2 regions of the Halomonas sp. RT37 genome follow, and region 2 is predicted to be linked to the other one. Evidence: riboswitches for the same ligand, from Rfam matches in the RefSeq annotation. Region 2 holds a riboswitch; the other holds the start of a gene.

Region 1 (19,885 bases), 190 kb from region 2:
CCAGGACGACGTCCTCTGGCCCGGCCTTTTGGCAGGGAAATGGCGCCAAGGCATCGGCGGAGCCGTTCGCCGTGCGTGCCCGACACTCGGGGCTGACCGATGCCACCCTGCACCTTCGCCACTCCCTGGTGGCCGAGGAGCTGCAAGTGCTGCTCGAGCGCTACCGCGACTGCCTGTTTCGCGCCAAGGGTTTTGTCCGCTGTCGGCTGGCGGACGGGGAAGAATGGCGAAGTCTGCAGTTGAGCGGGCAGCGCCTCGCCTGGCAGAGCCACGGGCCGCCCGCCACCGGCGCCGTGCTGGTGTGCATCGGGCGTCGGGGCGAACGCTTTACCCGGTTGATGGAGGAGCTTGCGCAGCTCGACAGCGAGACTGATACGGCGCCGATGGCACCGATCGGGCGCTAGCCCAGTGCCTCCCGGATTCAGCCGGTGCGACGTGCCTGGGGCAGCAAGGCCGCCAGGCGTTCGATGCCGCGCTCGATGCGGGTCTCGTCGATGGCCGAGAAGCCGAGCCTCAGGGTGGGGCGAGGCGCCGGGGTCAGGAAGTGCACCTCGCCGTTCTCGATCAGGATGCTGTGCTCCTCGGCCAGCCGCTTCAGCAGTGCCACGTCAGTGTCGGCGGGGGCCTCCAGCCAGAAGCAGGAGCCGCCGAAGGTGGAGCGGATACGCAGCTCGGGCAGGTGGGATGCGAGGGCGTCACGCATCAACAGCCAGCGGCGCTGGTAGGTCTGGCGAATCTGGCGCAGCAGCGCGTCGTGGTAGCCGCGGTCGAGAAACAGCGCCACGCTGCGCTGGTTGTTGGTGGCGGGGTGGCGCAGCATCAGCCGGCGCAGGGCGCGCGCCTCGGCGATAAAGGCGGGGGGCGCCACCATGTAGCCGAGCCGAAGGCCCGGCGCCAGGGTCTTGGACAGGCTGCCCACGTAGATCACCCGGCCATCGCTATCGAGGCTCTTGAGTGCCGGCGTCGGGTTGTCGACGAAGTTGGTCTCGCTCTCGTAGTCGTCCTCGATGACCAGATAGTTGTTGGCGCTGGCGCTGTCGAGCAAGTCGCGGCGGCGCTGCATCGGCAGGGTCACGCCGGTGGGCGACTGGTGGCTCGGGGTGACGTAGGCCAGGTGGCAATCGGCCAGGCGCTGGTCGATCACCAGGCCCTGGTCGTCCACGTCCACCGCGACGATTTCGTCGGTGAAGGTGCGGGCGATATTGACCATGTCGACGTAGCCAGGGTTCTCCATGGCGAAGCGTCGACCCGCCCCCAGGATCAGCATGGCGGTGATCCATAGCGCCTGCTGGGCGCCCACGGTGATCAGGATCTCCTCCGGTCGGGCCCAGACGCCACGGCGGGGCAGCAGTCGCTGGTGGATCTGTTCGATCAGCAGCGGGTCGTCTTCGCTCAGGTGGTCTGCCGACCAGCGGCGGATGGCGGGTACGCTGACCGAGTCGCGGCTGCACTCCCGCCAGTGCTGGGTGGGAAACAGGTTGGGATCGATCTGGCCGTAGAGGAAGGGGTAGTCATAGTCGAGCCAGTTGGCCGGCTTGACGATGGTCGGCTGGCGCGAGGGTCGCATCGTCAACAGCTCGTCCCAGGGCGTCGCTGTGCCGGAGTGGGAGGTGGCGCTGGCGGCTGGGGGGGCGATGTCGGCTGGGGGCGTGACGCGTCCGGCGAGGATATCCGGATTGACGAAGTAGCCGCTGCGCTCCCGGGCGACCAGGTAGCCGTCGTCCAAGAGTTGCTCGTAGGCGATCATCACCGTGTTGCGGGCCACGCCCAGCTCCTTGGCGAGCTTGCGGCTCGAAGGCAGGGCCTCACCGGTGGGCAGATGCCCCTCGAGGATGGCGTGGGCGATCTGCTCGCGAAGCTGGCACTGAAGGCTTTCCTGACGCTTTGCGTCGAGTCGAAACAGGGGGGCGCTCATACCGACGACGGGTTCCCGGATGGTGGTTGTTGGACGAGTTCCGGCGTGGCCCAGGCCTGGCGGCCACGCTTGCCTACGATCTTACAGCGTCGACGTCTTGTCGAGGGCTCGCGGGTGCCTGGCCCAATCGATGTGGGGCCACTGGTCCTATGGCGTCGATGCTCGACGGGGGAGAGTGAGTCACATGGCGGGTCGGACCTGACGGCGCTCGCCAGCCAATGACGATCAAGATGTGACACCCGCAACAAGATTCCGCTTTAAGCGGCACAACAATGATGGGAGTTCCGCATGCACACCAAGTCCCCTTTCCTCCGCACCACGCCCCCGCGCAACATGACTCCTGCGGCCATCGGCGCTGCCGCCTCGACCCGGCGCCTGGGCCCACGCCCGCTGGTGGCGGCGGTCGCCCTGGCGCTGCTGGGCGCCGCTGGCTCGGCCCAGGCGGCGACCTGGAAGATGGCGCTGGGCGACGCCGCCGGTGGCACCCAGCATGAGATGGGACAGACCTTCGCCAAGCTGATCGAGGAAAAGTCCGGCGGCGACGTCAGCGTGGACCTGTTTCCCAACGGCCAGCTGGGCAGTGAGCAGGACACCGTCAACAACGCCAGCATGGGCCTGCTCGACCTGTCGGTACTGGCGATCAACAACATCACGCCGTTCTCGCCCACGGTCGGGGTGATGACGCTGCCCTACGTGATTCAGAGTCCCGAGGACGCCCGCACCCTGACCCAGGGCGAGATCGGCCAGGAGATGGTCGACAACACCATCCGTGACGCCGGCGTGCGGATACTGGGCTGGGCCTACTCCGGCTGTCGCCGTCTGACCAACTCGGCGAGGCCGGTGGCGAGCCCCGAGGATCTGGATGGCCTGGTCATCCGGGTGCCCAAGAACGAGATCATGATCTCCGCCTACCAGTCCTGGGGCGTCAATCCCAACCCGCTGGCCTGGTCGGAGACCTTTACCGCCCTGCAGCAGGGCGTCGTCGACGGCCAGGACAACCCCTACATCACCATCGACGCGATGAAGTTCTACGAGGTCCAGGATCACGTCACCGACAGCTGTTATGTGTTCTCCATGGAGCCGTTGATCATGGGTGAAGGCATGTTCCAGAGCCTGTCCGAGGAGCAGCAGCAGTGGGTACTGGAGGCCGCTCAGGAGGCCACCGATCACAGCTACGAGTATCTGCTGGCCCAGGAAGACGCGATCAAGACCCGGCTGGTGGAAGAGCACGGCATGGAGATCACCGAGCCCGCCGACGGCGAGCAGGCGTGGATCGAACAGGCCACCGCCATCTGGCCCGACTTCTACGACAGCATCGGCGGCAAGGCCAAGCTCGACGAGGCGCTCGCCGCGCTGGGACGTGAGCCAGCCCCCTGATCAGTCACGACGTCGCTATCGTCTTGAATCCTCCCGGCGCCTGACTCCAGGCGCCAAGAATCATGGCACCGCCGGACGTCTGCCATTGGACGCCAGGTGGTGCCTGCTCAGAGGTCGTCGTGATGAATCGTCTATGGAAGCTCGTGGACAACCTCGAGAACTGGCTGTGCCAGCTGTTGCTGGTGACCTTCGTGGCGCTGCTGTTTGCCCAGATCATGCTGCGCAACCTGTTCAGCTATTCGCTGCCCTGGGCCGATGAGCTGGCTACCTACGCCTTCGTCTGGTTCGCCTACCTGGGGGCGGTCTACGCCGCCAAGAAGTCGGCCCATAACCGTGTCACCTTCCAGTTCCGTTTCTTCCCGCGCTGGGTGGAGGTGGCCTGCGGTGCGCTGACCGACCTGATCTGGATCGCCTTCAACCTGGTCTTCATCTGGCTCAGTTACGACTTCGTGTTCAACAAGATGAACACCTTCTGGAAGTCCCAGACTCTGGGCATCCCGATGAAGGTGTTCTACCTGATCCTGCCGCTGGCCTTCGTGCTGATGACCCTGCGCATCCTGCAGAACAACTACCTGCGCTTCGTCAAGCATCGCGAGCCCGTCGATCCCGAGGCCGAGGCCATCGCCGAGGCCAAGTCCTCGACGCTGTCGTCATCCAACGAGAAGGGAGACTGATCCATGGAGACGACCATCATCTACGTGCTGTTCGGCGTGTTCTTTCTGCTGCTGGTGCTGGGCGCGCCGATCACGGTGTCGCTGGGGGTGGCCGCGCTTGCCACCTATCTGTCGCTGGGGGAGAACCCCATGGCCTTCGTGCAGATCGCCTTCACCTCGGTGGGGTCCTTTCCGCTGATGGCGCTGCCGGCTTTTATTCTCGCCGGGGCCTTGATGGAAGCCGCCGGCATCTCGCGACGCCTGGTGGATATCGCCGAGGCCTTCGCCGGGCCGGTCACCGGCGGTCTCGCCGCCGCGACGGTGTTCGCCTGCATGTTCTTCGGCGCGATTTCAGGCTCAGGGCCCGCCACCACCGCGGCGGTGGGCATGCTGATGATCCCGGCCATGGCCAACCGCGGCTATGATCGCGGCTATGGCTCTGCCATCACGGCGTCCTCCGGTGGCCTCGGCGTGGTGATTCCACCGTCCATTCCCATGGTCATCTTTGGTATCTCGGGGATGGGTCTGCAGCCACCGGCGGAGGCCGTGGCCGCGCACGGCGCCTTCCAGACGCTGTCGATTCCGAAGCTGTTCATCGCCGGCATTCTGCCCGGCATGGTGATCGCTGGCTGCCTGTTGACCGTCAACTACATCATCTCGCGCCGGCGCGGTTACAGCGGGCTGAGCGACAGCTGGTCCTGGGACACCATCGCCAGGAGTCTGAAGCGTGGCGTGTGGTCGATCCTGGCGCCGCTGATCATCCTCGGCGGTATCTACAGCGGCCTGTTTACGCCCACCGAGTCGGCCATCGTGGCCATCGCCTACACCCTGATCGTCGGCATCTTCCTGCACCGCGAGCTCAAGTGGAAGCCTACGCTCAAGACTCTGGAGACCACCACCTGGATCACCGGACGGGTGCTGTTGATCCTGTTCACCGCCACGGTATTCGGCCGCTTGCTGGTCGAACAGCGGGTGCCGGCGGTGATCGCCGAGGGCATGCTGGGACTGACCGATAACCTGTACTTGATCTGGGCCATGGTTATCGCATTTCTGCTTTTTGTCGGCATGTTCATGGAAACCCTGGCGGCTATCATGATCCTGACGCCGGTATTGCTGCCGATCATGTACATGCTGGGCATGGACCCGGTGCACGTCGGTATCGTCGTCGTCTGTGCCCTGGCCATCGGCTTCCAGACGCCGCCCCTGGGGGAGAACCTGTTCGTGGCCTCGGGCATTGGCGGCGCCTCCATCGAGGAGATATCGATCAAGGCGCTGCCGTTTGCCGCAAGCTCGGTGTTCGCGCTGTTCGTGATCGCCTACTTCCCGGAAATATCGCTGTGGCTACCCCGTATGCTGGGGTATTGATTGCGCACCGTCAGCGCACCGCAAAAAAGGCCGGGTGTCTTCGCATGTCGCGGCGACCCGGCCTCTCGCCAAGGAGTCACGCCATGCCTGTTTCGATCTCGCGTCTTCTCTGTTGCCTGGGGCTGAAGGACGATTGCCGCCAGGTGCTTGCCCACACCCTGACGCTGGCCAAGGCCACCGGGGCCGAGGTTCACGTGCTGCATGCGGTCAAGTCGTTGTCCGATGACGTCATGCATACCCTCAAGGCCAACATCGGTGAACGCGCCACCCTGGATGGCTTGATGGAGCAGCGCCTGCGTCTGGCGCGAGAGCGTCTGGACGAATTTGTCGAGGCCTTCTGGCAAGAGCACGAAGCGAACCTGCCTGGGCGCGAGGTGGTGGCCGCCAAGTCGGTGCTGGAGGGTTACCCGGCATCGGAGATTACCCGCTACGCCGTGCGCCATGACTGCGACATGATCATCATGGCCACCAACAAGCGCGGCTTCGCCTCGTCCTATGCAGGCCGGGTGACCAAGGGCGTGATCAAGCGTGCCAGTGTGCCGGTGGTGGTGGTGCCACCGATGTAGCCACGAAGAACGTCAGTCTGGCTGGCCGAGCGTGTCCTGACCCGATCGGTCAGTCAGCGTACCTTGGCAATGCGTTCATGCGTTCATGCGTTCGTATGCTCAGTGGTCGAAGGTATCCTGCAGCTGCCCGGCGATACGCCGCATCAAGGGCGCCCACTCCATCAGCGAGTCGATGCTGTGGCGCAGCCGGGGCGCGTGGATCGCCAGCGTCGCCTGGATGCGCCCGGTCTGGTCGTACACCGGCACGGCGATGGCCACCATGCCCTGGATGAACTCCTCGTTGTCGGTGCTCAGCTCCTTTTCGGCGATGTCCGCCAGACGTCGCTCCAGCTCGTCTGCTTCGGTGGCGGTGTAGGGGGTATAGGCCTCCAGCGGCAGGTGCTTGAGCAGCTGGCGGCGCTGGGCCGGCCCCATCAGCGCCAGAAACATCTTGCCGCTGGCGGTGCAGTGCAGCGGAAGACGTGAGCCCGGCGGCAGCTGTATGCGTACCGGCCAGTTGGTCTCCACCCGTTCGTAGTAGAGCACCTCGTGACCTTCGAGCAGGGTCAGGTTGCAGGTTTCGTTGACCTCTTCGGCCAGGCGCTTGAGCAGCATACGGCGCGGCGCCTTGAGGCTTTCGTTGGCGAGCACGCCCATGGCCATACGGTGCAGTCGTTCGCCGGGAAGCAGATGCCGTCCTTCCACGTCGCGCACGATCAGGTCCTGTTCCTCGAGTTGCTTGAGCAGGCGATGCAGGGTGGGCTTGGGAATGTCGAGCTGACGCTCCAGGTCCGAGGCGCTGACGCCGTGGATCGAGGTGGCGATGGTTTCCAGCAGTACCAGGCCTCGTTGCAGCGTCGAATTGGTCGTGGTCCGAGTGCTTGCTGTAGACATACGCGATCCTTGACGACGGAAAATGGTGGCAGGCACTCATGATAACGCGGCAAGCCCGGTGAGGCTTGCCGCGTGCTCCTGCTTGCCTGTCGGTGTTACAGGTTCACCAGCATCAGTGACAGCGCCGGCCACATCGAGATCGCGATCCAGCAACTGATCAGCGCGATGAAGTAGGGGATGACGAACTTCACCAGGCGCAGGTAGGGGATCCCAGTGATGCTCGAGGCCACGTAGAGGTTGAGGCCGAAGGGCGGGGTGACGAAGCCGATGGCGGCACCGACCAGGAAGATCACCGCGAAGTGGATCGGGTCGACCCCGGCGTTCTGGGCGATGGGCGCCAGGATCGGTGCCAGGATGATGGTCACCGGCAGGCTCTCGAGGATCATCCCGGCCAGCAGGATCATCAGCATGCAGGCCCCCAGGATCACATAGTAGTTTCCCAGGCCACTGAGCAGGTCCTGCAGCGCCTGGCCCGCGCCCAGCACCGACAGCAGTTGCTGCATCACCACCGAGATCGCGATCAACGGCGCCAGCATGCCGGCGATCTGGCCCGAGCGCAGCATGATCGAGGGCAGCGCGGTGAAGCGAATCTCGCGGGTGATCAGTAGCCCCGCGATCAGGGTGAAGCCCACGGTGATGGCGGCGGCCTCGGTGGGCGAGAACTTGCCCGAATAGATGCCGTAGATCACCACCCCGATGGTGGCGAAGCCGAGATAGGCGCGCCTGGCAAAACGTGCGCTTTCACCCGCCTTGAACGGAATCAGGGTGCCCCAGCCGTGACGTCGCGCCACCAGGTGGCAGGCCGCCATCATGCCGAACACCATCATCGCCCCGGGGATCATGCCGGCGATGAACAGGTCGCTGATCGACAGGTTCATCATGAAGCCGTAGACGATAAAGATGATCGACGGCGGGATGATGATGCCGACCGTTCCGCCGGAGGCGGCGGTGGCGGCGGAAAAGCGCTCGTCGTAGCCGTTCTTGACCATCTCCGGCTGCATGATCGAGCCGATGGTGGCGGTGGTGCCGGCGTTGGATCCGGAGATCGCCGCGAACAGGCCGCAGGCGCCGAGGGTGGCCATGCCCATGCCGCCACGCAGCCAGCCCAGTACCGAATAGGCGAAGTCGGACAGTCGCTTGGCGATGCCGGCGGCGTTGATCAAGTCGCCGGTCAGGATGAACAGCGGCAGGGCCAGCAGGCCGAAGAAGCTCAGGCCCTGGAACAGGGTGACCCCGATATTGGCCAGGGTGAAGTCGATGATCAGGCTGGTGCCGACCACCCACAGGCCGATCACCAGGAAGATCGGTACCCCCAGCAGAAAGATGGTGGTGCAGCCCGCGGTGACCAGGCCGATAAGCATGCCGTCGGTCATGACGTCTCTCCTAGTCCATGATGGACGGTTGCAGGTTGAACGGCTCACGGCGCCGGAAGCGCGCGATGTCGCTGGCCAGGTTCTGCAGTACCCGGAAGATGATCAGGGCCCAGGCCAGCGGTGTGGCGAGGTAGAACCACCACTGCATCACGTTGTCGGTGCCCGGCACGATGGCGAAGTTCATGTGCGCCAGTTCCACCTGGGCGATGGTGAAGTGGATGACCAGGGCGCCGAAGCCGATCCACAGCACGGCGTCGAGTACCTGGCAGGCGAACTGACCGGCGTAGGGCAGGCGCATGCGAATCTCGTTGAGCGACAGGTGGGTGCGCTGCTTGACGTTGAGCGAGGCGCCGAACCAGGTCAGCCACAGAAACAGCAGCACCGGAATGCTGGTGCTCCAGGGCGCCTGCAGGCTGAAGAAGAAGCGGCGGATGACCTCGACGAAGATGATGCCCGCCATGCCGCTGTAGGAGATCAGGATGATCACCTTTTCCAGATTGGCGTCGAGCCACTTGATCGGCGCCAGCCAGGCGGGGGTCGGCCGATCGGCGACGTCGTTCGACGTCGCCTGGGCCGCGGTGGCCTTGTGATCGGTCATTACGCCCTCCACCAGCGCTTCGGCGCCACGTTGACCGCCGCCATCTCACGCGGGATCTCCCGGGCGATGGTGTGGATTTCCTTGTAGATGTCGACGTCGCCGGCCCAGGCATTGAGCCGCTCGCGCCACTGCTCCCAGGGCTCTGGGTTGAACTCCGGGGCGCATAGCTGCTCGGCCTGGGCACGGATCTCGTCGGATAGCGGGGCCACCCGCACGTTGTTCTCGGCGAACACGGTGCCGGCGGCGGGGTGTTCGGTGGCGCCGACGATCTGGTAGCGGCCGGCCTCGTTCATGCCCTGGGTGAAGATCTGGGCGGCGTAGGCCGACTCCATCACCTGATCCTGCAGCTCGGCATCCAGCGCCTCGAACTTCGACAGGTTCATGGCGGTGTGCTCGGTACCGGCGAAGAAGCGCAGGTCGACCGCCTGGGACACCACCGGCGCCATGCCGGCGTAAGCCACCGCGCTCATCCAGGTCTCGGCGCCGTCCAGCAGGCCCTGGCGCAGGCCGTCCAGGGTCTCTTCCCAGGCCACCGGGACCGGGTTGAGGCCAAGCTGTTCCATGGCGATGCGGCCAAGCTGGGTGCCGGTGACGCGGTTCTTGGTGCCCTGCAGCACCTCGAGGCTGTCCACCAGCGGCTTGTCGGCCCAGCTCTGGCCCATCATCAGCCCGCGCAGGTCGCAGTGGGTGAACAGGAACTGCAGGTTGTGGCGCTGGCGCATCGGCTCGCGCAGCAGGGCCTCGCTGCGAGGGTCGTAGAAGAAGTGAAACATCGAGGCGACGCTCGGGAACATGTAGGCGAAGTCCAGCACGTTCAGGTAGGGCGCGCCGCCGGCGGAATTCTGGGTCGAGGCCGAGAAGATGTCGACGATGCCCTGCTGGGCCTTGCTGACGCAATCGAGCTGGTTGCAGACCTCGTTGGAGCCCATGAACTCGACGCGGATGGCGCCGTTGGTGCGCTCCTCGACGTCACGGGCGAAGAACAGCTGCCCGGACTTCTGGATATCGAGATTGCGCTCGTTGAAGCCCGAGGCGCCAAAGCGCAGCTGGAACTTGGGTTCGGTCTGATAGCGGCGTTGCTGCTCGGCGTCGGCGGCTCGGGCCAGGCTCGAGGCGGTGAGGCCAGCACCCAGACCACTGGCGGCCAGCAGCGTGGAGGTCATGCCGAAGCGACCCGAGATATTCAGGAAGTCGCGGCGCGACACGTCTGATGAGAAGAGGCGTGAACTCATGGAAGGCTCCCAGTCTTGTGTTTGGTGTAGGGATGCAGGGGAGTGCCGGGGCGTTCGCGCTTGGCGATCGTCGCCTGGCACCGGGCCCGACAAAGGGCCTTGACCACACCTTAGAAGTCTCTCGGGAATAGATCAATAAAAATGAGTTTTTTTGTCTCGATATTGATATTTTGAGAAAATTGTCTAGTATCAATTGAGACAAAACGTCTCGATTGAGTGAGCGACATGACAACCACAACACCACCGCCAGAGGCTTTCGACTACATCATCGTGGGGGCGGGCTCCGCCGGCTGCGTGCTGGCCAACCGCCTGAGCGAGGACCCCGAGGTGTCGGTACTGCTGCTCGAGGCCGGCGGGTCCGACTGGAATCCGTGGATCCACGTGCCCGTGGGCTACTTCAAGACCATGCACAATCCGGCCACCGACTGGTGCTACCTCACCGATCCCGACGAGGGCATCGACGGTCGCCGGCTGCAGTGGCCCAGGGGCAAGGTGCTGGGAGGGTCAAGCTCGCTCAATGGGCTTCTGTACATCCGCGGTCAGCGCGAGGACTACGACGATTGGGCGCAGCTTGGCAATGACGGCTGGGACTATGACTCGGTGCTGCCCTACTTCAAGAAGTCGGAGTGCCAGGAGCGAGGCGCCGATGACTACCACGGCGCCGACGGGCCCTTGAAGGTCTCGGATCTGCGCCTGCGCCGCGAGATCGCCGAACGCTTTATCGAGGCGGCCAAGGCCTCGGGAATTCCCGAGAACCGCGACGTCAACGGGGCCAGCCAGGAAGGCGTGGGCTACTTCCAGCAGACCTCCTACAAGGGCTTTCGCTGCTCGACCGCCAAGGCGTTTCTGCGTCCGGCGCTCAAGCGGTCCAATCTCACCCTGGTCAAGCGAGCCCACTGTCAGCGGCTGCTGCTGGAGGGCAAGCGCGTGGTCGGGGTCGAGTACCGCCAGGGGCAGAGCACCCATCGGGCAAGCGCCAGGCTCGAGGTGCTGCTGTCCAGCGGCGCCATCGGCTCGCCGCAGATCCTGCAGTGCTCCGGCATCGGGGACCCCGACCACCTGGCCGAGGTCGGCGTCGACTGCCACCACGCACTACCGGGCGTCGGCGAGAACCTGCAGGACCATCTGCAGATCCGGCTGGTGTTCAAGACCTCCTGTCGCACCCTCAACGACGAGGTGCGTCATCCGCTGAGAAAGCTGGCGGTAGGCACCCAGTACGCCCTGACCCGCACCGGACCGCTGACCCTGGCGGCCAGCCAGGTGTGCATCTTCACCCAGTCGCGGGAGGGCCTGGATCGCCCGGATATCCAGTTCCATATGCAGCCGCTGTCGGCGGACAAGCCGGCCGAAGGGGTGCATCCGTTCTCGGCCTTCACCTCCTCGGTGTGCCAGTTGCGTCCGACCAGCCGGGGGCGTATTCGCATCACCAGCGCCGACCCCGCCGTCTACCCCTCGATCCAGCCCAACTATCTGAGCACCGAAGAAGACTGCCGCGTGGCGGTGGACGCCATCAAGGTGGCGCGACGCATCGCCGAGCAGGCACCGCTTGCCGAGGTGATCACCGATGAATACGTGCCGGGGCGGGAGTATCAGAGCGACGAGCAATTGCTCGAGGCCGCCCGGCGCTACAGTCAGACCATCTACCACCCGGCGGGCACCTGCAAGATGGGCCACGACGACCTGGCGGTGGTCGATGACCGACTGCGGGTGCACGGTCTCGAGGGCCTGAGGGTGGTGGACGCCTCGATCATGCCGATCATCGTCTCGGGCAACACCAACGCCCCGACCATCATGATCGCCGAACGCGCGGCGGACATGATCAAGGCCGATCGCCGTGCCCAGGCGCGCGTCGCCTGACGTGCAGCGCTGGAATCTCGACGGCGGATCGATGCCATCGGGGCCTGGCCTTACTCGAGGCCGCGCTCTGGCCCTAACGTCGCGACAGCGGGCTGGGCCAGGATCAAATCAATAGCGCGTCATCGGCTGACCCGCTGAGCGCGACCCCTGCTACGCGAACAACGAATAAACGAGAGGACGCCCATGTCCCAGCCAACGACACACGCCAAGCCCGAGACGCCCGTGACCGGATGGCGTCGCCATCTGGAGCCCGCCCGGGAGCGCATGCCGGGGGTGCTGATCTGCATCACCATTGCCCTGGCCACCACCTTTATCGCCGATCACTACGGTGGCCCGACCCTGCTCTACGCACTGCTGTTCGGCATGACCCTGCACTTTCTCAGCGAGCAGGGCCCTTGCCTGGTGGGGGTGGAGTTTGCCGCCCGCACCATCCTCAGGCTGGGTGTTGCCCTGCTGGGTGTACGCATCACCCTGGAGCAGGTGGCGGAACTCGGGATCGGCCCGGTGGTGACGGTGGTCGCCGGGGTGGTGCTGACCATTCTGGCGGGAAGCGTGCTGGCGCGACTGCTGGGGCTGAAAAATGACCTGGGGCTGCTGACCGGCGGGTCGGTGGCGATCTGCGGCGCCTCGGCGGCGCTGGCACTGTCTGCGGCGATGCCGCGCAACGAGATCGCCGAGCGCAATACCATCCTGACCGTGGTTGGCGTGACGACGCTGTCCACCGCCGCCATGGTGCTCTACCCGCTGCTGGTCGGCGCGCTGGAACTGACCGACACCCAGGCCGGCATCTTTCTTGGTGGCACCATCCATGACGTCGCCCAGGTGGTCGGTGCCGGCTATATGATCTCCGACGAGACCGGCGACATCTCAACCTTCGTCAAGCTGTTGCGGGTCGCCATGCTGGTGCCGGCGGTGATGGTGTTCATGCTGCTGTTTCGCCGCGCCCGTGGCGGTGAAGGCGGCAAGGTGCCGATGTTCCCGAGCTTCCTGGTGGCCTTCGTGGTGCTGGTGCTGATCAACAGCCTTGGTGTGATCCCCCAGGTGATGGTCGAGGGCATGACCGACCTGTCGCGCTGGTGCCTGGTCACCGCCATCGCCGCACTCGGTATCAAGACCTCCTTCCAGAAGCTCGCCGTGGTCGGCTGGAAGCCCGTCATCCTGATGGTCGCCGAGACCGTCTTCCTGCTTGGGCTGGTGCTGGTGTGCCTGTATACCGGCATCGCCGAGTGGTAGCGAGCGGTCCCGGGCCAAAGCCCACACAAATGCCAAGGCCCCGGTACTCCCGGGGCCTCGGCGTTTCTGACGGTCTGTGGCGCTGTGCTGGTCGTTACTGACCGGCCTGGATCGCGGTCAGCGCAATCGTATAGACGATATCCTCCACCAGGGCGCCCCTGGACAGGTCGTTGACCGGCTTGTTGAGGCCTTGAAGCATGGGGCCGATGCTGACCACCCGAGCGCTGCGCTGGACCGCCTTGTAGGTGGTGTTGCCGGTGTTCAGGTCCGGGAACACGAACACCGTGGCGCGACCGGCCACCGGGGACTCCGGTGCCTTCTGCCGGGCCACGCTGGCGATGGCCGCCGCGTCGTACTGCAGCGGGCCGTCGATGGCCAGGTGCGGCGCCCGTTCCCTGGCGATGCGAGTCGCCTCGCGGACCTTGTCGACGTCGGCGCCGCTGCCGGACTCGCCGGTTGAGTAGCTGATCATGGCGACCCGCGGCTCGATGCCGAAGGCCTCGGCGCTGGTGGCGCTCTGCAGGGCGATCTCGGCCAGCGTCTCGGCGTCGGGGTCGGGGTTGACCGCGCAGTCACCGTAGACCACCACCTGGTCGGGCAGCAGCATGAAGAACACCGACGACACCTGGCCGTAGCCGGGGGCGGTCTTGATCAGCTGAAAGGCCGGGCGCACGGTGTTGGCGGTGGTATGCACGGCGCCGGAGACCAGGCCATCGACCTCGCCTTCGGCGAGCATCATGGTACCCAGCACCACGCTGTCATGAAGCTGGGCCTCGGCGGTCAGCGGGGTCAGCTTGCCACGCCGGCGCTCGACCATGGGTGCGACAAAGCGACCACGCTCGGCGTCCGGGTCGAGGATCTGCAGGTCGTCGGGCAGTTCAAGGCCACGCGCCTTGGCCACCTCGAGGATGGCGCGACGCTTGCCCAGCAGCACGCAGTTGGCGATGCCACGACGCTGGCACAGGATGGCCGCTTCCAGGGTGCGTGGCTCGTCGCCTTCGGGCAGCACGATTCGCCGACGCTTGTGCTGGGCCATGCTGACCAGTTGATGGCGGAAGGCCGCCGGTGACAGGCGGCGCTGGGCGTCGTCGTGAATCAGTGCCAGCAGCCAGTCACGATCCAGGTGATCGGCGACGAAGGCGCAGATGGCCTCGGCGCGCTCGTGATCATCCACCGGGATGCCGCCGGACATCTCGGTGAGCCGGGCCACGGTGGCGTAGCTGTCGGTGTCCACCGAGAGTACCGGCAGCCCCGAGGCCAGCGCCGGGCGACAGACGTCGATCAGCTGCTGGCTGGGTGACTCGCCGTGGGTCAGCAGGAGGCCCGCCAGGGGCACGCCATTCATGGTGGCCAGGGCCGCCGCGAGCAGGGTGTCGTCGCGGTCCCCGGGTGACACGATCAGCTCGCCGGGACGCAGGGCGTAGAGCAGGTGCTCGGCGCTGCGGGCCCCCAGCGTCGAGTGGGCGACGCGGCGGCGATCGGCCTCGCCGTGGTGCAGGATCCTGGCATCGAGGGCACGGGCCACGTCTACCACTCGCGGTGCGGTCAGGGAGGCCCGGTAGGGCACCGCCGCGACCACCGGCAGGGTCAGATCGGCGCCGCTGGCGAGCTGCTGCTGCCAGTGCTGGCGATGGGCGCGGGCCTCGACCTCGCTGACCGAGGCCAGGGTCTGGTCGATGGCCGAGCCGTCGCCGTCCCCCGGCAGTCGCATCAGCATGGCACCCAGAGTACGCACCGAACCCACCGCGTCGATGCTCTGGCGATGGAACTGCAACTGCTTGGCCAGCTCCTGGGGATCGGCGATCTGGCCATCGGCGACCAGTACCACCTGGGCGTCGAGGGCACTGGCCAGGCGCACGTTGAGGTCGAAGGCGTAGGCGTTTCGCGGCAGTGGGCGAACGCCCTCCACCACGATCAGCGCCGGTGCCTTGCCGGTGGCAGGGCGGGCGACGCGGGCGTGACGCTCCACGGCGAGTTCCAGCAGACCATCGCGATCGTCGCGGCCGAGATACTGCTCCAGTGTCTGGCGCGAGATCGGACGCGGCGAACCTATGCCCAGGGTGCTGGCCACCAGCGAGCGGGCGCGTTCGTCGTTGTCACTTGCCTGCTCGCCACCTTCGGACTGGCTGAAGGGCTGCAGAAAACCCGCGTCCAGCCCTAGCGTATCCAGTGCACGAAGCAGGCCGAGGCCGGCGGAGGTGAGGGCGACGCCGTCGTCGATGGGGATCAGCAGCAGCGTGCGGGACTGGGTGCTCACAGAACCTCCTCGAGCTTTGGCGTGGACGCCTGGCTCGCGATCAATTCCCGGGTCTGGCTGGCGATATAGCCTTCTTCGTCGGTGGGGATGACGCGGATCTCCGGCGCCGAGCTGGCGCCTCGGTCGTGGATCTGGCCTTCCTCGCCACGCCCGAGGCTCTCGTTGGCGTCAGCGTCCAGGCGCACACCGAGGGCCTCCAGGTGGCCCAGGGTCCGGGCGCGCACCAGGGCAGAGTTTTCGCCGATGCCGCCGGTGAAGGCGATGCCGTCGATCCGGGGCAGGGCACAGGCCAGGCCCGCCAAGGACTTGGCCAGGCGGTAGCAGAACACTTCGATGGCCAGGCTCGCGCCGGCGTGACCTTCACTGGCGGCCTGTTCGAGCTCACGCATGTCGTTGGTCAGCTCGGACAGCCCCAGCAGTCCGCTCTTCTGGTTGAGCAACTGATCGACGCCCTCCAGCGACATGCCTAGCTGGCGCGCCAGGTGCAGGTGCAGGCCGGGGTCGACGTCACCGCTGCGGGTGCCCATCACCAGGCCTTCCAGCGGGGTCATGCCCATGCTGGTGTCCAGGCTCCTGCCGGCCCATACCGCAGTGGCGGAGCAGCCATTGCCCAGGTGGGCGATCAGCCAGCCGCCTTCACCACGGGCGCTGACTTCTGTCAGGCGTCCGGTCACGTAGGCATGGCTCGAGCCGTGGAAGCCGTAGCGACGGATGCCGTGTCGGCTGTAGAGCTCTTCGGGGATGGCGTAGCGGTAGGCGTGGGGCGGCAGGGTCTGGTGGAAGGCGGTATCGAACACCGCCACCTGAGGCAGATCCTCGAACAGCCGGCGCGTGGCGACGATACCGTCGAGGTTGGCCGGATTGTGCAAGGGAGCCAGGCTGATGGTCTGGCGAATGGTGCGCACCACGGCGTCGTCGAGCAGGGTAGCGGCGGTGAAGCGCTCGCCGCCGTGTACCACCCGGTGGCCGATACCGATGGGCCGGTGGACGTCAAGGTGCTCGAGGATGGTCTTGAGCGCCAGGGCGTGGGTCGCTCGGGGAAGCGAGACCTCGCGGGCGCTGCCGTGTTCGTCTACAAGCTTGAGGCGAGCCTCGTGGCTACCCAGGCGCTCGGCGATACCGGACAGTCGGGGAGCGTCGGGGGCCTGATCGACCAGCGCGAACTTGATCGAAGAGGAGCCGCAGTTGATCACCAGAATCGGGGCTTTCATGCCATCTCCAGAAAAGACGCCTTGGTGAGGCGAGAATGCGTGGGATGGCGGCGAATCTAGCACCGCCCCGGGGCGCGAATAACTGGCCTGGGGAGGTAGTCGAACGGCTTTGCTGGTGGATCCGACGAAGCCGTGATGAGCGTCAAGTGCATGAATCTTCGAGTTAGACTTTTGTCTAACTTTGTGCGGCAGAACTGGGACCAGGCGTACAAGACGTGCATCCCCGGGCAGTCGAACGCTGCCCGGGGATGCGCCGGGGAGTGGCTTGTCTCAGACTTCCTTGTAGAGCTCCGCGCCTTGTTCACGGAAGGCCCGGGCGCGCTCCTCCATGCCGGCCATGACGGCGTCGCCGTCACCCTCCAGGCCGTTGTCGCGGGCGTAGTCGCGGACCTCCTGGCTGATCTTCATGGAACAGAACTTGGGGCCGCACATGGAGCAGAAGTGGGCCACCTTGGCGGAGTCCTTGGGCAGCGTCTCGTCGTGATAGGCGCGGGCGGTGTCAGGGTCCAGGCCCAGGTTGAACTGGTCCTCCCAGCGGAACTCGAAACGCGCCTTGGACAGGGCGTTGTCGCGGCGCTGGGCGCCGGGATGCCCCTTGGCCAGGTCGGCGGCGTGGGCGGCAATCTTGTAGGTGATGATGCCGGTCTTGACGTCGTCCTTGTCGGGCAGGCCCAGGTGCTCCTTGGGGGTGACGTAGCACAGCATGGCGCAGCCGTACCAGCCGATCATCGCCGCTCCGATGCCCGAGGTGATGTGGTCGTAGCCCGGGGCGATATCGGTCACCAGCGGCCCAAGGGTATAGAAGGGCGCCTCGTCGCAGTACTCGAGCTGCTTGTCCATGTTCTCCTTGACCAGGTGCATGGGCACGTGGCCGGGGCCTTCGATCATCACCTGGACGTTGTGGTTCCAGGCGATATGGGTCAGCTCACCCAGGGTCTTGAGCTCCGCCATCTGGGCCTCGTCGTTGGCGTCGGCCACCGAGCCCGGGCGCAGGCCATCGCCCAGCGAGAAGGCCACGTCGTACTGCTTGCAGATCTCGCAGATTTCCTCGAAGTGGGTGTAGAGGAAGCTTTCCTGGTGATGGTAAAGGCACCACTTGGCCATGATCGAGCCACCTCGGGAGACGATGCCGGTGACCCGGTTGGCGGTCAGCGGCACGTAGCGCAGCAGCACGCCTGCGTGGATGGTGAAGTAGTCCACGCCCTGTTCGGCCTGCTCGATCAGGGTGTCGCGGAACACCTCCCAGGTGAGGTCCTCGGCCACGCCCTTGACCTTCTCCAGCGCCTGATAGAGCGGCACGGTGCCGATCGGTACCGGCGAGTTGCGGATGATCCACTCACGGGTTTCGTGGATGTTCTGGCCAGTGGACAGATCCATGATGGTATCGGCGCCCCAGCGGATGCCCCAAGTCATCTTCTCGACCTCTTGCTCGATGGAGGAGGTCACCGCCGAGTTGCCCAGATTGCCATTGATCTTCACCAGGAAGTTGCGCCCGATGATCATCGGCTCGGCTTCCGGGTGGTTGATGTTGGCGGGGATGATGGCGCGCCCGGCGGCGACTTCCTGGCGCACGAACTCTGGGGTGATCTCCTCGGGAAGACGGGCGCCGAAGCCCTGCCCGGGATGCTGGTGGTCAAGGATGCGCTCGACCTCATCGCTGCCTCGATAGCCATCGGCCAGGGCCTGTCGACGCTGGTTCTCGCGGATGGCGATGAACTCCATCTCCGGGGTGATGATGCCGCGGCGGGCGTAGTGCAGCTGGGTAACATTGCCGGCGCGGCCATCGGCGCCACGACGTGCGCGGCGCGGCGTACGAGTCAGTTCGAAGCGCAGCGGAGCGAGCGTCGGGTCGTTGGCACGTCGGCGACCGTAGTCCGAGGTCGGGCCATCGAGCCATTCGGTGTCGTCGCGCTCCTCGATCCAGGGCCGGCGCAACTCGGCAAGCCCGCGGCGCAGGTCGACCTCGACCTGGGGATCGGTGTAGGGGCCGGAGGTGTCGTAGACCAAGAGCGGCGGGTTGGCCTCATCGGCCCCGGAGGTGCGGGTCGCCGACAGCGAAATCTCGCGAAACGGCACCCGCAGGTCGTCGCGGGAGCCCTGTACATGGACCTTGCGAGAGCCCGGCAGCGGCGCAACCGCGGCCTGGTCGACCTGGGCGGTCTCGGCCAGGAAGTGCGCACTATGGCGGGGTTTGTTTGAGGAAACGGGTTGATCGAGCGGCATTGGCTTGTCCTTCTCACGGCACTGGGTGCTGTCGTTGTTGTAGGCATGGCGCGAGGAAGGAGGGGGCGTCGTGGCCTGGGCCGTGAGCGCTTGATCCCTACGCTGGTCCTCACCGCGATGCCATGGCATCGGGGTTACCCCCAGATCAGGTTCAACGGGTCCCATGCGCTGCATGATCTCAGCCGCCTCTGGCGGCCCCCCGTCAAGCGTGGTGCTGATTGTGTTAGTCGCTTAGATCGAGTCCCATCTTCCAGAAGTCGATCTCGAGTCGTGTTGCGTCGGCGAAGATCCGTGACAGTCGCGCGAAGCGCTCGCCGGACACCTGGCCAAGCTGATCATCGAGCCAGGCCTGCTCCTGGCGCGCTGCGGCCTGGAAGTCGTCGCTTTCGTACATGGCGATCCAGGCGTCGAAGGGGTTGTCGGCACCGCGCAGGGTGTCCGGGCGGGCGTTGAGGTTTCGTGCGATATCGGCGTAGCCGACCATGCAGGGGGCCAGCGCCACGTGCAGGTCCAGGAGGTCGCCGCGGCTGCCGGCGTCCAGCACGTAGCGGGTATAGGCCAGGGTGGCGCGGGCTTCGGGCAGCTCGGCGAGTTCGGCCTCGCCGATGCCCCAGTCGCGGCAGAAGGCGAGATGCAGGCCGAGTTCCACGTCGAGGATGGTCTTCATGCCGTCGAAGGCGCCGCGCAGCTCGTCGAGGCTGTGGCTCTTGTAGGCCGCCAGGGCGTAGGCCCGGGAGAACTGCAGCAGAAACAGATAGTCCTGCTTCAGATAGTGACGGAAGCTGGCGTCGGCCAGTTCACCACGGCCAAGGGCGAGCACGAAGTCGTGTTCGATGTAGGCGTGCCAGTCATCGCGGCAGGCGTCGACAAGATCGGTAAAGCGGTAGCCCATGTTGCCTCCGGTTGGTGCGAATCCGGAGAGCGGCGGCCAAGGACACGGCGACGAGAAAGGAGGGAGGTGCGCGCGCAGGGGCTGGCACCACCGCCTGATTCCCTACGCCGGTTCAAGGTGTGAAGCCACACCGCACCCGGATCAGGTTCCACGGGATCGGCGCTGGCGGCCGGTGATTCGTCACCCTGGCCCTGCGCCATCTCAGCCGGATTCACCGGCACCCCGTCAAGCGAGTCTGGATCGAGTCTAGCATGACCTCG
Region 2 (4,352 bases):
GCGGGCAGGGCAGGCCGATGGGGGTGCAACAGATGGTGCTAGGCTGATCCTGCAGGGTCCGGTAACGGAGGTAACCATGTGCGGCCGTTTCGCCTGTTACACACCTTTTGCTCAGCTGGCGGCGCTGATGCGCTTGCCGGTGGCGCCGCGCCTGCCCGAGCAGGAGCCGCCACCTCGCTACAATGTCGCGCCGGGCACCTGGATCACGTCGCTGGCCATGGACGGGGAGGGCGTACCTTCCTTTACCTCGATGTGGTGGGGCTATCGACCCCACTGGGCCCAGGCCGGGGCGCCGGAGCCGATCAACGCCACCGTGGAGAAGGTCGCCACCTCGCGCTATTTTCGTGGGGCCTTTGCCCGCCATCGCTGCCTGGTGCCGGCGGATGGCTGGTACGAGTGGCTGCCGGGCGAGACCGGTAAGCAGCCTTATTTCTTGTGTCGTGAAGATCGCGCGCCGCTGTGGCTGGCGGCGATCTTCAGTGAAAGGGACGACGGCTGGCCGGGCCTTGCCATCCTTACCGAACCCGCCCGGGGCTGCGCGAGTGAGGTGCACGCCCGGATGCCGCTGGCGCTGGACGACGGCAGCCTTGAACCCTGGCTCGATCCTGCCCTGAGTGATCGCGACGTCATGCGCCAGACGGTGCGGCATCTACCTGCTGGCGCCTTCGAGGCATGGCCGGTCTCGACCAGGGTCAATCGGGCGGGAGAGGAAGGAAGGGACTTGATGGAAGCCGTCCAGGCACCGGGCTGAGCGTCGGGTCTGAAGCGCCCATCTGCATGCCCTGGCTGCGGTGATGTTCCAGGTGCTGCGCGGCTTGTCCGCCCCGCGCCGATGGGCTAAGGTCGAAGGCGCATGGCACGGGGTGTCCCGCACGATAGCGGGGCTGAGAAACACCCGTCGAACCTGATCCAGTTCATACCGGCGAAGGGATGTCAGCGCAGTCGTCAGTCCAGGGGTCGGCGTGCGTTCCTCGCCTCGACCAAGGACCCGCCAGATGACCCTTTCCGACGCCTCACCCGCTACCTCCGCAAGCCCGCCCGCGCTTCCCATTTCCCGCCAGCTGGTCGTCGTCACCGGCGCCGGACGTGGCCTCGGTGTCAGCCTGGCGCGCAGTTTCCTCGAGCAGGGCGCGCGGGTGGTGGTCAACTATCGACGCAGCGAAGAGGGCGCCAACTCGCTGGTAGCCGACTATCCCGAGCAAGCCCTGGCGGTGGCCGCCGACGTCTGTGATCGCTGCGCCGTCGATGCCATGTTCGCGCGTGCCCGCGAGCACTTCGGCGCGCCGGTTACCACCTTGATCAACAATGCGCTGCCGGACTTCGCCTTCAACGGCGACGCCCGCCCCGGTCCCGACGAGCTGACCTGGGAGCACCTCGATCATCAGCTTCAAGGGGTCGCCCGGGGTGCGCTGAACACGGTGCAGGCTTCGCTTGCCGGCATGCGTGAGGCCGGCTTTGGTCGCATCGTCAATATCGGTACCAACCTGTTCCAGAACCCGGTGGTGCCCTACCACGACTACACCGCCGCCAAGGCGGCGCTGCTGTCGCTGACGCGCACCCTGGCCCACGATCTGGGCCCGGACAACATCACCGTGAACATGATCTCCGGGGGCCTATTGCGCACCACCGATGCCTCCCGCGCCACGCCGGAGGCGGTGTTCGATCTGATCGCCGCCAGCACACCGCTGAGACGGGTGACCACGCCGCAAGAGTTTGCCGACGCTGCGCTACTGTTCGCCTCGCCCTGGTCGCGAGCGGTCACCGGCCAGAACCTGGTGGTCGACGGCGGACTGGTGAAGGACTGATGGCCAGCATGCACCTCAATCTGTTCATCATGGGCTGTGGCCACCACAAGGCGGCCTGGCGTCATCCCCGTTCCAGCGTCGAGCGCCTGGCCGATATCCGCTACTACGAGGAGCTGGCGCGGCTCGCCGAGCGGGGTCGCTTCGATGCGGTGTTCTTCGCCGATGGTCACGCCGCGGGCAACATCGCCGACGGTCCGCTGTGGACCCTGGAGCCCCTGACCATGCTGGCGGCCATGGCGCGGGCCACCGAACACATCGGGCTTATCTCGACCGTCTCCAGCACCTTCTATACGCCGTTTCATGCTGCGCGCATGCTGGCCTCGCTGGACCATATCTCCGACGGACGCCTGGGCTGGAACCTGGTGACCTCGATGTTCGACAGCGAGGCGCGCAACCATGGGCTCGAGGCCATGCCGAGCCACGCCGAGCGCTATGCCCGGGCGGAGGAATTCGCCAATACCGTGCTGGCGCTGTGGGACTCCTGGAGTGACGACGCCCTGGTGAGGGATCGCCAGGGCGATTACGTCGACGCCAGCCGGGTCGGTCCCATCCATCATCACGGCGAGCACTTTCTGGTGGATGGCCCGCTGACGGTGCCGCGTCCGCCCCAGGGCCACCCGGTGCTGTTCCAGGCAGGCGCCTCGGATCAGGGCCGTGACCTGGCCGCGCGCTGCGCCGAGGCCATCTACGCGGTGGCCTACGATCTGCCCTCGGCCCAGGCCTACTACAGCGACCTTCAGGCCCGGGTAAAGGCCGCTGGCAGACCGAAGGTCGCGATCATGCCGGGGCTCGTCACCTACGTCGGCTCCACCGAAGAGGAGGCCAGACGCAAGCAGCGGGAGCTCGACGAACTGTTGCCGGTGGACAGCTCCCGGCGCCAGTTGAGTCAGTTCATCGGTCAGGACGTGAGCGACTGGGAATTGGATGCCCCGGTGCCCGAGCTGCCGCCACTGGAGGCCTTCAGCGGGCCCAAGGGGCGCTACGCCACGATTCTGCGGATCATCGAGAGCGAACGACCGACGCTGCGCCAGTTGCTGGGACGGCTCGCCGCCGGTGGCGGCCACTGCACCATGGTCGGCACCCCGGAGCGTATCGCCGACGAGATGCAGCGCTGGGTCGAGCAGGGCGGGGCGGACGGCTTCAACCTGATGCCGCCGTCGCTGCCGGACAGCATCGAGGACGTGGTCGAACAAGTGGTACCGGAACTGCAGCGCCGCGGGCTGTTTCGACGCGAGTACCAGGGCCGCACCCTGCGCGATCACCTGGGGCTGGTGCGGCCCGGGCGCTGATGAGCCGGAACTGCCAGGGCCCCTGATCGCCAGGCCTTGAAACGACAACAGCGGGACGCGTCAGCACGTCCCGCTGTTTTTTATCACGCCTTGCCAGGCTGTCAGCGTGGCGGTGTCAGCTCTGGAAACGCCGCACCAGACTGCCCATGCGGGTGAAGTCATAGTCCTGGCGGGATGGCAGCAGCTTCATCAGCACCAGCGAGACCAGCACCGGCACGAAGGCCGCCAGCAGGAAGGATTCCAGCAGGGTGGCGGTACCGCCGCTGGGGGACGGGAACATCGCCAGCCCGGCGACCAGACCTGCAGCGGTGCTGAGGACCGCGTTGCGCCCGTCGTAGCGGCGATTGAACAGACCGAAGAACACCGGGAAGGCCGCCGCCGAGCACAGCAGGTCCGCCAGCAGGAACAGATAGAGCACGCTGTAGCCCTGGGCCGCCACCCAGGTCACCGGCACCGCTGCGGCGACGATCAGCCAGCGTGCCAGGCGCATCAGGGTGGCTTCGCTGGCCTGGGGCAGCAGCCGGTGCATGTCGACGGCGATGATGCTGGAGGTGGCGTTGACGGTGGTGTCGGCACTGCTCATCACCAGGGCCAGACCCAGCGGAATCAAGGCCAGGGCGAACCACCGCGGCACCTCGGACAGCAGCACGCTGAACAGCGCCACCGAACCGTCTCCCTCGAGCCCGAGGCCGACGAAGGCCAGGCCGAACAGGCCCATCAGCACGATCACCGGAAAGTTGAACAGCCCTGCGATCCAGAAGCCCCGCCGCAGCACCTTGCTGTCCCGGGCGGCGTAGATGCGCTGCCAGGTGCCCTGGTAGAACAGGCCGGTCAGCATCACCGCGATAAAGAACGTCAGGCCGGCACGCAGGCCACCGGCATCGGTGACATCCAGCAACTGGGGCGCACGTTCCTGCAGGCCCTCGAGCGTCGGCGCGACGCCGCCGGCGGCCTGCCAGCCGAACACCAGCAGCAGCGCCAGCAACGGCAGGATCACCAGCATCTGTACCTTGTCGGTGAAGATGGTGGTGCGCAGGCCGCCGTAGAAGGTGTAGAGCAGGGTCGCGATCATCACTACGCAGGCGGTCAGCCACAGAGGGATCGGCGCCAGCAGGGTGACCATATGGGCGATTGCGGTGAGGCCTGCCGCCAGCGAAATGAACAGATAGAACAGCATGATCGTCAGGGTGAAGGCGTACATGGTGCGCCCGTAGCGATGGATCACGAACTCGGTAAGGCCGTGGCCTTCGGGGATCAG

The links. Region 2 has a riboswitch for thiamine pyrophosphate ahead of NFG58_RS06775 (3-oxoacyl-ACP reductase). Riboswitches for the same ligand answer to the same signal wherever they lie in the genome.
Region 1: linked by a shared signal. The riboswitch ahead of thiC (phosphomethylpyrimidine synthase ThiC) and the one ahead of NFG58_RS06775 (3-oxoacyl-ACP reductase) in region 2 are both predicted to bind thiamine pyrophosphate.

The regions. Positions count from the first base shown of each region.
Region 1 is NZ_CP098827.1:1,324,960-1,344,844, forward strand. Features, by position in the region: gene NFG58_RS05915 (GTP-binding protein) at 1-404, shown strand, start outside; gene NFG58_RS05920 (PLP-dependent aminotransferase family protein) at 422-1,915, opposite strand; gene NFG58_RS05925 (TRAP transporter substrate-binding protein) at 2,204-3,292, shown strand; gene NFG58_RS05930 (TRAP transporter small permease) at 3,415-3,966, shown strand; gene NFG58_RS05935 (TRAP transporter large permease) at 3,970-5,310, shown strand; gene NFG58_RS05940 (universal stress protein) at 5,394-5,876, shown strand; gene NFG58_RS05945 (IclR family transcriptional regulator) at 5,976-6,749, opposite strand; gene NFG58_RS05950 (TRAP transporter large permease) at 6,845-8,122, opposite strand; gene NFG58_RS05955 (TRAP transporter small permease) at 8,133-8,720, opposite strand; gene dctP (TRAP transporter substrate-binding protein DctP) at 8,720-9,952, opposite strand; gene NFG58_RS05965 (choline dehydrogenase) at 10,178-11,809, shown strand; gene NFG58_RS05970 (putative sulfate exporter family transporter) at 11,993-13,042, shown strand; gene pta (phosphate acetyltransferase) at 13,137-15,299, opposite strand; gene NFG58_RS05980 (acetate kinase) at 15,296-16,510, opposite strand; gene thiC (phosphomethylpyrimidine synthase ThiC) at 16,781-18,733, opposite strand; TPP riboswitch at 18,811-18,945, opposite strand; gene tenA (thiaminase II) at 18,957-19,625, opposite strand; TPP riboswitch at 19,707-19,860, opposite strand.
Region 2 is NZ_CP098827.1:1,520,506-1,524,857, forward strand. Features, by position in the region: gene NFG58_RS06770 (SOS response-associated peptidase) at 77-751, shown strand; TPP riboswitch at 850-948, shown strand; gene NFG58_RS06775 (3-oxoacyl-ACP reductase) at 996-1,805, shown strand; gene NFG58_RS06780 (LLM class flavin-dependent oxidoreductase) at 1,805-3,094, shown strand; gene NFG58_RS06785 (sodium:solute symporter family protein) at 3,210-4,352, opposite strand, start outside.